Variovorax terrae: one gene and its partner. The protein of the gene in region 1 interacts with the protein of each later gene in a pairwise test. Links are inferred from orthologs where the notes say so. Each region holds a gene or a part of one and is shown in the gene's direction. Other genes may lie near its edges.

What was found. The genes of interacting proteins can lie anywhere in the genome.
Region 2: the proteins of dhaK (region 1) and MMF98_RS05605 interact in binary tests that used the Escherichia coli proteins (3 or more experiments, as listed by UniProt). The link is inferred for Variovorax terrae from one-to-one orthologs.

The regions. Positions count from the first base shown.
Region 1 is NZ_JALGBI010000001.1:756,234-761,177, forward strand. What follows is about bases 1,492-4,277. They hold dhaK (dihydroxyacetone kinase subunit DhaK), read left to right. Parts: upstream 1,492-2,284; coding sequence 2,285-3,271; downstream 3,272-4,277. Other genes in these bases: MMF98_RS03490 (ABC transporter substrate-binding protein), read left to right, coding at 1,492-1,536; dhaL (dihydroxyacetone kinase subunit DhaL), read left to right, coding at 1,641-2,270; MMF98_RS03505 (ABC transporter substrate-binding protein), read left to right, coding at 3,326-4,277. Outside these bases: MMF98_RS03485 (ABC transporter permease), read left to right, coding at 1-273; more of MMF98_RS03490, read left to right, coding at 361-1,491; more of MMF98_RS03505, read left to right, coding at 4,278-4,504; MMF98_RS03510 (M20 aminoacylase family protein), read right to left, coding at 4,804-4,944. UniProt on the Escherichia coli protein: Dihydroxyacetone binding subunit of the dihydroxyacetone kinase, which is responsible for the phosphoenolpyruvate (PEP)-dependent phosphorylation of dihydroxyacetone via a phosphoryl group transfer from DhaL-ATP.
Region 2 is NZ_JALGBI010000001.1:1,181,624-1,186,718, forward strand. The notes cover bases 667-3,603. They hold MMF98_RS05605 (DNA topoisomerase IV subunit B), read left to right. Parts: upstream 667-1,112; coding sequence 1,113-3,095; downstream 3,096-3,603. Other genes in these bases: MMF98_RS05600 (MFS transporter), read right to left, coding at 667-999; MMF98_RS05610 (histone deacetylase family protein), read left to right, coding at 3,118-3,603. In the rest of the region: more of MMF98_RS05600, read right to left, coding at 1-666; more of MMF98_RS05610, read left to right, coding at 3,604-4,173; MMF98_RS05615 (GNAT family N-acetyltransferase), read left to right, coding at 4,170-4,703; MMF98_RS05620 (lytic transglycosylase domain-containing protein), read left to right, coding at 4,700-5,095. UniProt on the Escherichia coli protein: Topoisomerase IV is essential for chromosome segregation; it is the principal protein responsible for decatenating newly replicated chromosomes. It relaxes supercoiled DNA.

The DNA.
Region 1 (4,944 bases):
ACTCTGCAGATCTTCACCAGGATCAGGCTGCCCATGGCCATGCCCATGGTCATCGTGGGTCTCATGATCGGCGCCATTTTCGGCTTGATCACCGCCGTCGGCGCTGAAATGGCAGGAGGCGGATTCGGCCTCGGCAGCCGCCTGACGACGTACTCGTCGGTGATCCGGATGCCCGAGTTCTTCGCATGCATCCTGATCCTGGCCTTGCTGGGAATTTTGATCTATCTGTTCTTCTTCTGGCTGGGCAAGCGCCTGGCGGGCTGGGAGAGCTAGCGATTGCGGCAGCGGACTGCTGCGCCGCGGTGCAGTCCCGAGAGCTCATGCCTTCGTGCGGTTTTCATCCAAGTAAGAGGAGCATCAATGAATCATGCCTTTCACGGGGCAGGGCTGTCCCGTCGCCATTTTCTGCAGGTCAGTGCCTCCGGCGCTGTGACGTCCACCATCCTGGGTGGTTCGATCATGGGCGGCGGAGCCGCACAGGCCGCGCCCTACAAGGGCTCGCACACCTGGATCTCGCCGCGAGGCACCATCGAGGTCATGGACGACTACCCGTACTGGGTGGCCAGGAAGATGGGGTACTTCGGTGACCTGGGCGTCGAGACCCGGATGGAAGCCGGCCCTTCCGACGGCACCGCCGTGGTGAAATTCCTGGCGGTGAACCAGGCCGACGTCGGCTTTCCCTCTCCCGGCGTCCTGTCGTTTGCCATCAACAACCGGATGGATCTGGTTTCGGTGTATGGCAGCGGCAATCTGGATCTGTTCAATATCGCCTTTCGCAAGGGCCAGGGGGTCAAGGATCTGAAGCAGCTCGCCGGCAAGACCGTGCTGCTCGGCTCCGCCGCCTGGCAGTCCATCGCGGACCCCATGTTCGCGGCGGTCGGCGTCGACCCGAAGAGCATCAAGTATGTCGAGGCGGGGTGGCCCACGTGGACCAAGGCATTGCAGAGTGGCCAAGGTGACGCGGCACTGACCTGGGAAGGCCTGCGCGCCGACCTCGAAGCCAAGGGACTGCGCTTCGACTACTGGCTGGGCATGCGCGGATCCCCGCTGCCGTCCAACTCGCTCGTCGTGCGCCGGGCCGACATCCTGGACCCCGACCGCAAGGCATTCCTGCAGAAGTACCTGCGCGGCTGGGCCATGGGCTCCGAATTCGCCGACCGCAATCCGCGCGCGGCGGCGCAGATCGTGTTCGAAGCGTTGCCGCAGACCCGGCAGAACTACGGCCCCCGTTATGGCACCGAAAGCCTGTTGCAGATCCACCGCACCTTCAAGGGCGACATGGCCAAGCGCAAGGGCTGGGGTGAACATGACCTACCGGCTTGGGACAGGTTTTTCCGCATCCTGAAGACCATCGGCCAGTCGTCGATCGACATCGATACGCGCAAGTATGTGTTGAACGACTTCATCGCCGATGCGAATGCCTTCAGCAAGGCCAAGGTGCATGCCGACGCCGACACGTTCCCGCTCTCGGCAGAGATGAAGGCCGTGGACATGGCAGAGATGGAGAAGGCCTTCTACGCCAGCGTCATCAACTAACCCGGGGCAAGGTGGCGGGAACGGCGGCGGTGCCCCGTTTTCGCCGCCAGGCAGCCTCTACCTTGAATCATTTGTCAGCGTCGCCCGCAGGAAATAGGCCCATCATGAATAGCTCGCTCATCGTCGACAGCCTGGAAGCTGTGCACGCTTCGATCCTGGAGAACGAAGCAGATATCGAATCCCTCGACCGCGCCATTGGAGATGGTGATCACTACCTGAATATCCGCCGAGGCTGCACCACGCTCATGGCGATGCGCGCGGAGCTGGGGCGCATGCTGCCGTCGGTGGCGCTGCAGGCGATGGGCATGAAGCTTTTGTCGACCATTGGCGGAGCCTCGGGTCCGCTGATCTCCAGTTTCTTCACGGCCATGGGCGCATCCCTCAGCGGCAAGCCGGAGCCGGCGCGCCAGGACATTGCGGAGGCCTTTGCGGCAGGCGTGGACGCCATCAAGCGACGCGGCAAGGCCGACGTCGGCGAAAAGACGATGCTGGATGTCCTGATACCTGTTTCGCGGCTGCTGACCAAGCTTGTCTCCGAGGATATGCCGCTGGACGAGATATGCCGGCAGCTCAACGCCGAGGCGACCCGGAACATGGTCGCGACCCGTGACATGATCGCGACCAAAGGCCGGGCATACTCGTTGGGCGAGCGAGCGCTGGGCCACATCGATCCTGGGTGCAAGACGTGTGAAGTCATCATCGCCGCCGTCACTGCCACCACGCTTTCACAGTGAGCAAGGAGACCGCCATGAAAAAATTCCTGAACGAAACCGACAGCATGCTGCAAGAGGCGTTGGCGGGAATGGCTTGCGCACACGCCGGCATCCTCCAGGTGCACATGGATCCCACCTATGTATGCCGGGCGGCCCCGTCGCGGCGGCCCAAAGTCGCCCTGCTGTCCGGCGGTGGATCGGGCCATGAACCGTTGCACGTGGGCTTCGTGGGCCAGGGCATGCTCGATGCGGCATGCCCGGGACAGATCTTCACATCGCCCACGCCTGACCAGATGATTGCCGCCGCCACCGCCGTCGAAACCGGCAAGGGCGTGTTGCTGATCGTCAAGAACTACGCGGGCGACCTGATGAATTTCGAGATGGCCAGCGAGATGTTGGAGGTCGAGAACGAGACGGTGCTCGTCAACGACGATGTGGCCGTCGACAATTCGACCCACACCACCGGCAGACGGGGCGTGGCAGGCACCCTGATGGTGGAGAAGATGGTGGGCGCTGCCGCGGAGGCGGGCGCCGATCTGCAGCAGTGCAAAGAGCTGGGCGACCGGGTGAACAAGGCGACCGCATCCATGGGGATTGCGTTCACCAGTTGCACGGTCCCCGCGGCGGGCCGGGAAACTTTCGACATCGGCGCGGATGAGATGGAAGTTGGCGTGGGCATTCATGGCGAGCCAGGCCGGCGCCGGGAGCGCCTGCAGCGGGCCGATGTCATCGTGGACGAACTCCTCACGGCGATCATTCGCGATCTCAACCCGTGCGCGGGATCGGAAGTGCTGCTGCACGTGAACGGATTCGGCGCAACGCCTCTGATGGAGCTCTACCTCCTGCAGCATCGCGCGGAGGCCCAGCTTCGGTCGCTGGGTTTCAAGCCCGCGCGGTTCCTGGTCGGCAATTACACGACTTCACTCGAAATGGCGGGTGCGTCCCTGACGGTGACGGTGCTCGATTCGGAGCTGAAGCAGTTGTGGGATGCGCCTGTGCACACAGCCGCTCTCCGCTGGTAGGCGGTGGCCGGGCCGCCGCAGATGGCACGCAGTTTTCCAGTCAAGGAGCCAGGTATGGCCTCTGCACGCCGGGTGAATACTCCGAAGGCCGAAAAAAATACGATAACCAGACGCAGCTTGCTGGCTGCAGCAGGACTGGCCGCCGTCGCTCCAGCGCGGCCTCAATCGGCTGTGGCGCCCGTCAAGACCATTCGTCTTGGCCAATCGCTGCCCATGACGGGGCCGCACGCCCTCCTTGCCACTTCCTATCGCCAGTCTGCGGCAGCCGCTTTCAAGGAAGCCAATGAGCGGCCCCAGATGCGCGAATTGCGGTATGAGCTTGTTTCGCTGGACGACGGCGGCGATCCTGAACAGACGAGGGCCAATGTCAGGCATCTTGTCGCCGGGCAAGGCGCCCACGTCTTGTTCGGCTTTGGCGGGGAGGGTGCCAACCGGGCGGGTGCGATGGCTGCCGAGGCTTTCGGCATGCCCTACATCGCACCTGTTTCGGGTGCGGTTGAGTTGCGGTCATCGCGTCGGCCGGGCGCTTTTGTCTTTCGTGCAAGCCACTCAGACGAGATTCGCTACATCGCGCGACATGCCGAGACAATTGGCTTGTCTCGTCTGGCCCTGGTGTATGAATCGACCTTCCTGGGTTTGGAGATGCGCAGCGCCATGCTCGATCTTCTGGAGGGAGCCCGGCGTGAAAATGCCGTGCTGACCTCGATCGACACCGCAGGCAGCGAGTACACCGTGCCGGGCGCAGTGGCCACGCTGATGCAAAGCAACCCGCATGCTGTCGTTCTGGGAAGCAACGACGTCGCGTCAGCATCCTTCGTGCGTGCTCTTCGCGCCGCAGGCTGGAAGGGCTACTTGTACGCTTTGTCCAGCGTTGGGAGCCAGGGATTGGCAGAGCGGCTGGGAAGTCTCGTCACGGGTATCTCGGTGACGCAAGTCGTGCCATTGCCGAATACCGATGCGCTCAAGGTCTGCCTCGACCACCGAGCCTTCTGTGCGCGCAACGGGATTGCGCCGACCTTCCACACCATGGAGGCTTGGATCGGTGCGACTATGTTCGTGGAAGCTACAAGGAGCCTTCGGAGCACTCAATCCACCGAGATCGCCAAGGCGTTGCGTGCTGCGCGCGAGCATGATTTTGGCGGGTATGTCGGGCGATGGTTCGAGTCCCGACCCAATCCGCTGGCCCAGGTCAGCTTGACCGTGTACGACAGGGATGGGCGGCTAAGAACCTGAGCTGAGGATGCAGCCGCTAGGCAGTTTTCCGCGAGGTGGCAGAAGATTTCCTACCTGCTTGGGAACGCGAAGTCACAAATCTCAGGATTTTTCCGACGGTTTGCTGTGGCCACGCGCTGCGCCGGTAATCCGCAGGCTTCTCTGTTCACCAAGCTCAACAAATCCGAGCTACTCCAATGTCGGTTTCGCCAATCATCTGGCTTCATGAGTCGCCAGCGAAATTGATCGTTGGTGTGAGCCTGATCCATTGGCGCAGCCAGGCTGCCGGGAACTCAAATCAGCAGAGCCTGGTTTTCACCTCAAGAGGGCGCCAGGCACGCCTCAGCCAGCCGAACCCAGTACGTGGCCCCCAGAGGCAGGATCTCGTCGTTGAAGTCGTAGCTGGCGTTGTGCAGCGTGCAGGGGCCGGCGCCGTGCCCGACGGCGCGGTGGTCGCCGAG
Region 2 (5,095 bases), 420 kb from region 1 along the record:
GATCTGCGCCACCACCGCATTGGTGGGCGGCACGGTGGACAGCCACAGCAGGCCCATCACGGCCGAGAACAGGTAGACGCTCGCCGGCGACAGCGGCGCCAGCAGGAACAGGCTGATGGCCACGGCGCGTGCGAAATAGATGAAGGCCAGGATGTTCTTCTTGGCCAGCCGCTGGCCCAGCGTGCCCGCGATGTAGGTGCCGAACACGTTGAACAGGCCGATCAGCGCCAGCGCGTAGCTGGCCACCTGGGGCGACAGGCCCTTGTCCTTGAGGTAGCTGGGCATGTGCACGCCGATGAACACCACCTGGAAGCCGCAGACGAAGTAGCCCGCCATCAGCAGCTGGAAGCTCGGGTACTTGAAGGCTTCGCGCAGCGCCTGGCCGATGGTCTGCTCGCGCCGCGGCGCGGCGCCGCCGGCGAAGCCCGGCTCGCGCAGGCCCCAGGCCAGCGGCACCATGAGCAGGGCGGCGAAGCCCAGCAGCGTCAGCGCTTGCTGCCAGCCGAAGCTGCTGATCAGGAAGCCCTCGGTCGGCACCATCAGGAACTGGCCGAATGAGCCGGCCGCCGCCGCGATGCCCATGGCCCAGGAGCGCTTGTCGGCCGCCACGTTGCGGCCGATCACGCCATAGATCACCGCGTAGGTGGTGCCGGCCTGCGCCGCGCCAATCAGCACGCCCGCCGTGCCCGCGAACAGCAGCGGCGTGGGCGAATGCGCCATGCCCATCAGGCCCAGCGCATAGAGCAGCGCGCCGCCGATGATGACGCGGAAGGCGCCGAAGCGGTCGGCCAGCATGCCCGCGAAGATGCCGGCGCAGCCCCAGGTCAGGTTCTGCAGGGCGATGGCGAAGGCGAAGGTCTCGCGGCTCCAGCCGTTGGCCTGGGTCACCGGCTGGAGCCAGAGCCCGAAGCCGTGGCGGATGCCCATGGACAGGGTCACGATGGCCGCGCCGCAGACCAGCAGCTGGGCCATCGACAGTTGTTTGGGTTGTGAACTCATGCGCAGAATGTAGCGATTTCGGGCCGAGGCTGCAGGCGGCCTCCGGGGTGTGCCGGCCAGGTGGCTGTATTTGTATCCAGTGGTTTGGGCGGCAAGCCACTACAATCCGCCCCATGGCTACGAATCAGGCAGGCAAACTGCCCTCCGACTATTCCGAAGGTTCGATCCGCGTGCTCAAGGGGCTGGAGCCCGTCAAGCAGCGCCCGGGCATGTACACCCGCACCGACAACCCGCTGCATGTGATCCAGGAAGTGCTGGACAACGCGGCCGACGAGGCGCTTGCGGGCCACGGCAAGAAGATCAAGGTCACGCTGCATGCCGACAGCTCGGTCAGCGTCGAGGACGACGGCCGCGGCATTCCCTTCGGCCTGCATCCCGAAGAAAAGGCGCCGGTGGTCGAGCTGGTCTACACCCGGCTGCACGCCGGCGGCAAGTTTGACAAGGGCTCGGGCGGCGCCTACAGCTTCTCGGGCGGCTTGCATGGCGTGGGCGTGTCGGTGACCAACGCGCTGTCCAAGCGGCTCGAGGTGGTGACGCACCGCGAGGGCTCGGCCGCCAGGCTGGCCTTCAGCGGCGGCGACGTGATCGAGCCGCTCGAGGTGCGCAAGCTCGAGGCCGGCGAGCGCAAGCAGGGCACCACCGTGCGCGCCTGGCCCGATGCCAAGTATTTCGAAACCGCCGCGCTGCCCATGGGCGAACTCACGCACCTGCTGCGCAGCAAGGCCGTGCTGATGCCTGGCGTGAGCGTCACGCTGGTCAACGAGAAGACCAGGGAAACGCAGCAGTGGCTCTACAAGGGCGGCCTGAGCGACTACCTGGTGCAGACGCTCAATGGCGACCCCGTCATCCCGCTGTTCGAAGGCAGCGGCCATGCCGACAAGAACGCCGACAACTTCGCCGAAGGCGAGGGCGCCGACTGGTGCGTGGCCTTCACCGAAGACGGCCAGCCGGTGCGCGAGAGCTACGTCAACCTCATTCCCACCAGCGCCGGCGGCACGCACGAAAGCGGCCTGCGCGACGGCCTGTTCAACGCGGTGAAGAGCTTCATCGAGCTGCATTCGCTGCTGCCCAAGGGCGTGAAGCTGCTGCCCGAGGACGTGTTCGCGCGCGCCTCGTACGTGCTGAGCGCCAAGGTGCTCGACCCGCAGTTCCAGGGCCAGATCAAGGAGCGCCTGAACTCGCGCGACGCCGTGCGCCTGGTGTCGAGCTTCGTGCGCCCGGCGCTCGAGCTGTGGCTCAACCAGCACGTCGACTACGGCAAGAAGCTGGCCGAACTGGCCATCAAGGCCGCGCAGACGCGCCAGCGCGCCGGCCAGAAGGTCGAGAAGCGCAAGGGCTCGGGCGTGGCCGTGCTGCCCGGCAAGCTGACCGACTGCGAGAGCAAGGACACCAGCCACAACGAAGTCTTCCTGGTCGAGGGCGACTCCGCCGGCGGCAGCGCCAAGATGGGCCGCGACAAGGAGAGCCAGGCCATCCTGCCGCTGCGCGGCAAGGTGCTCAACACCTGGGAGGTCGAGCGCGACCGGCTGTTCGCCAACAACGAGATCCACGACATCTCGGTGGCCATCGGCGTCGATCCGCATGGCCCGAACGATACGCCCGACCTGTCCGGCCTGCGCTACGGCAAGGTCTGCATCCTGAGCGATGCCGATGTCGACGGCTCGCACATCCAGGTGCTGCTGCTGACGCTGTTCTTCCGGCATTTCCCCAAGCTGATCGAGGCCGGCCACGTGTTCGTGGCGCGCCCGCCGCTGTTCCGCATCGATGCGCCGGCACGCGGCAAGAAGCCCGCCTCCAAGGTCTATGTGCTGGACGAAGGCGAGCTGGCGGCCACCCTGGACAAGCTGCGCAAGGAAGGCGTGCGCGAAGGCAGCTGGAGCATCAGCCGCTTCAAGGGCCTGGGCGAGATGAGCGCGGGGCAGCTGTGGGAAACCACGCTCAACCCCGACACCCGCCGCCTGCTGCCGGTGCAGCTCGGCAGCCTGGACTTCGGCCAGACCGAGAACCTGATCACCAAACTCATGGGCAAGGGCGAAGCCGCCGCCCGCCGCGAGCTCATGGAGCTGCACGGCGACGCGGTGGACGTCGACATCTGAGCGCACGCGAGAACCGCCCCGCATGAACATCGTCTACAACGCAAGGCACGCCGCCCATGCGCCGCAGCAGGAATTTTTCCGCGGCCGGCTGGTGCCTGCCGTGGACCGGCCCGAACGCGCCGCGCAACTGTGGCAGGCGCTGCAGCACAGCGGCCTGGGCACGGAGCGGCCCCTGCGCGACCACGGCCTGGCGCCGCTCGAGCGCGTGCACAGCCCGGCCTACCTGCGCTTCCTGCAGGGCGCCTACGCGCAGTGGCAAGCGCTGGGCGGCACGGGCGAGGCGTTTCCGGCGGTCTGGCCGGTGCGCACGCTGCGCCACGACATCGAGCCGCGCAATTTCTCGGGCCAGCTCGGCCTGTACTCCATGGACAACGGCACGCCGCTGACCGCCGGCGCCTGGGAGGCCGCCTACTGGGGCGCCCAGGCCGCGCTCAGCGGGCTGGACGCACTGGCCGGGCAAGGGGCGGGCGCCAGCGCCTACGTGCTCACGCGTCCGCCGGGCCACCATGCGGGGCGCGATTTCTTCGGCGGCTACTGCTTCGTCAACCACGCGGCCGTGGCGGCGCAGGCCGCGCTCGACGGCGGCGCGGCGCGCGTGGCCGTGCTCGACCTCGACTACCACCACGGCAACGGCACCCAGGCCCTGTTCTACGACCGCAGCGACGTGCTGTTCGTGAGCCTCCATGGCGACCCGCTGACCGAGTACCCGTTCTACCTCGGCCATGCCGACGAGCGCGGCGAAGGCGCGGGCCTGGGCTGCAACCTCAACCTGCCGCTGGCGGCCGGCACGAGCAACGCCGACTGGCTGGTGGCCCTGCGCGAGGCGCTGGCCTGCGTGAGCGCCTACGCGCCCGAGCTGCTGGTGGTCTCGCTCGGGCTCGACACCAGCGCCGACGACCCGATCTGCAGCTTCTCGCTGGGCACGGACGAATTCACCGCCATCGGCCGCAGCCTGGCCGCGCTGGGCCTGCCCTGCCTGCTGGTGCAGGAGGGCGGCTACGCGGTCGAGGCCGTCGGAGCGCACCTGCTGGCGGTGCTCGGCGGGCTGGCCCGCCCTCGGCAGGGGGCCGTGGCATGAGCAGCCGTGTGCGCCTGCGCCCCACCATGCAGAGCGACCTGGAGTTCGTGCTCTCGCTCGAGCAGGACCAGGCCAACCAGCCCTTCATCACGCCCTGGGAGCGCACTCAGCACGAGGCGGCGATCCGCTTTCCCGATTTCCGGCACTTCATCATCGAGGGCGGCCCGGACCTGGACGCCGAGGGCTTCCTGATCCTGATCGGCTGTCGCAGCCCGCACCAGTCGCTGGAGCTCAAGCGCATGGTGGTGCGCACGCAGGGCGCGGGCTTCGGCCGCGCCGCCCTGCGCGTGGCCAAGAAGGTGGCGTTCGACGACCTCGGCGCGCACCGGCTGTGGCTGGACGTGAAGGCCCACAACACCCGGGCCCAGGCGCTGTACGACAGCGAGGGCTTCGTGGTCGAGGGCCGCCTGCGCGAGGCGGTGCGCGTGGCTCGCTCGGAAGGCGGCGGCTACGACTCGCTGATCGTCATGTCCATGCTGCAGCCCGAATTCGCCGCCCGACGCGGCCTCGGCCGGGAGCTCTTCGCATGAGCCGATTCTGGCATCAAATAGGCTGGAGGTCCTTGCTGGCGGGTCTTGGATTGCTATCAATTTTGCAGCAGCCGGCGCATGCCGACGTGTGGGGCTATGTCGACGAGAAGGGCGTGGCGCATTTCGCCGCGGAGCGCGAGGACGAGCGCTACGAGCTGTTCTTCCGCGGCGACGAGAGCTTCGACACCGCCCAGGGCGTGGCCCCCGGCGCGGCGGCCCGGGGCGCGGGCACGCCGCGCGCGGTCAGCGTGCCGACCGCCGGGCCCCGGCTGATCGCCTTCTTCGAGGTGTCGCCGAGCTACAAGGCGATCAAGCATGTGCTGCGCGAGGCCTCGGACCTGCACAAGATCGACTACGAGCTGCTGCAGGCGCTGATCGCCACCGAATCCGGC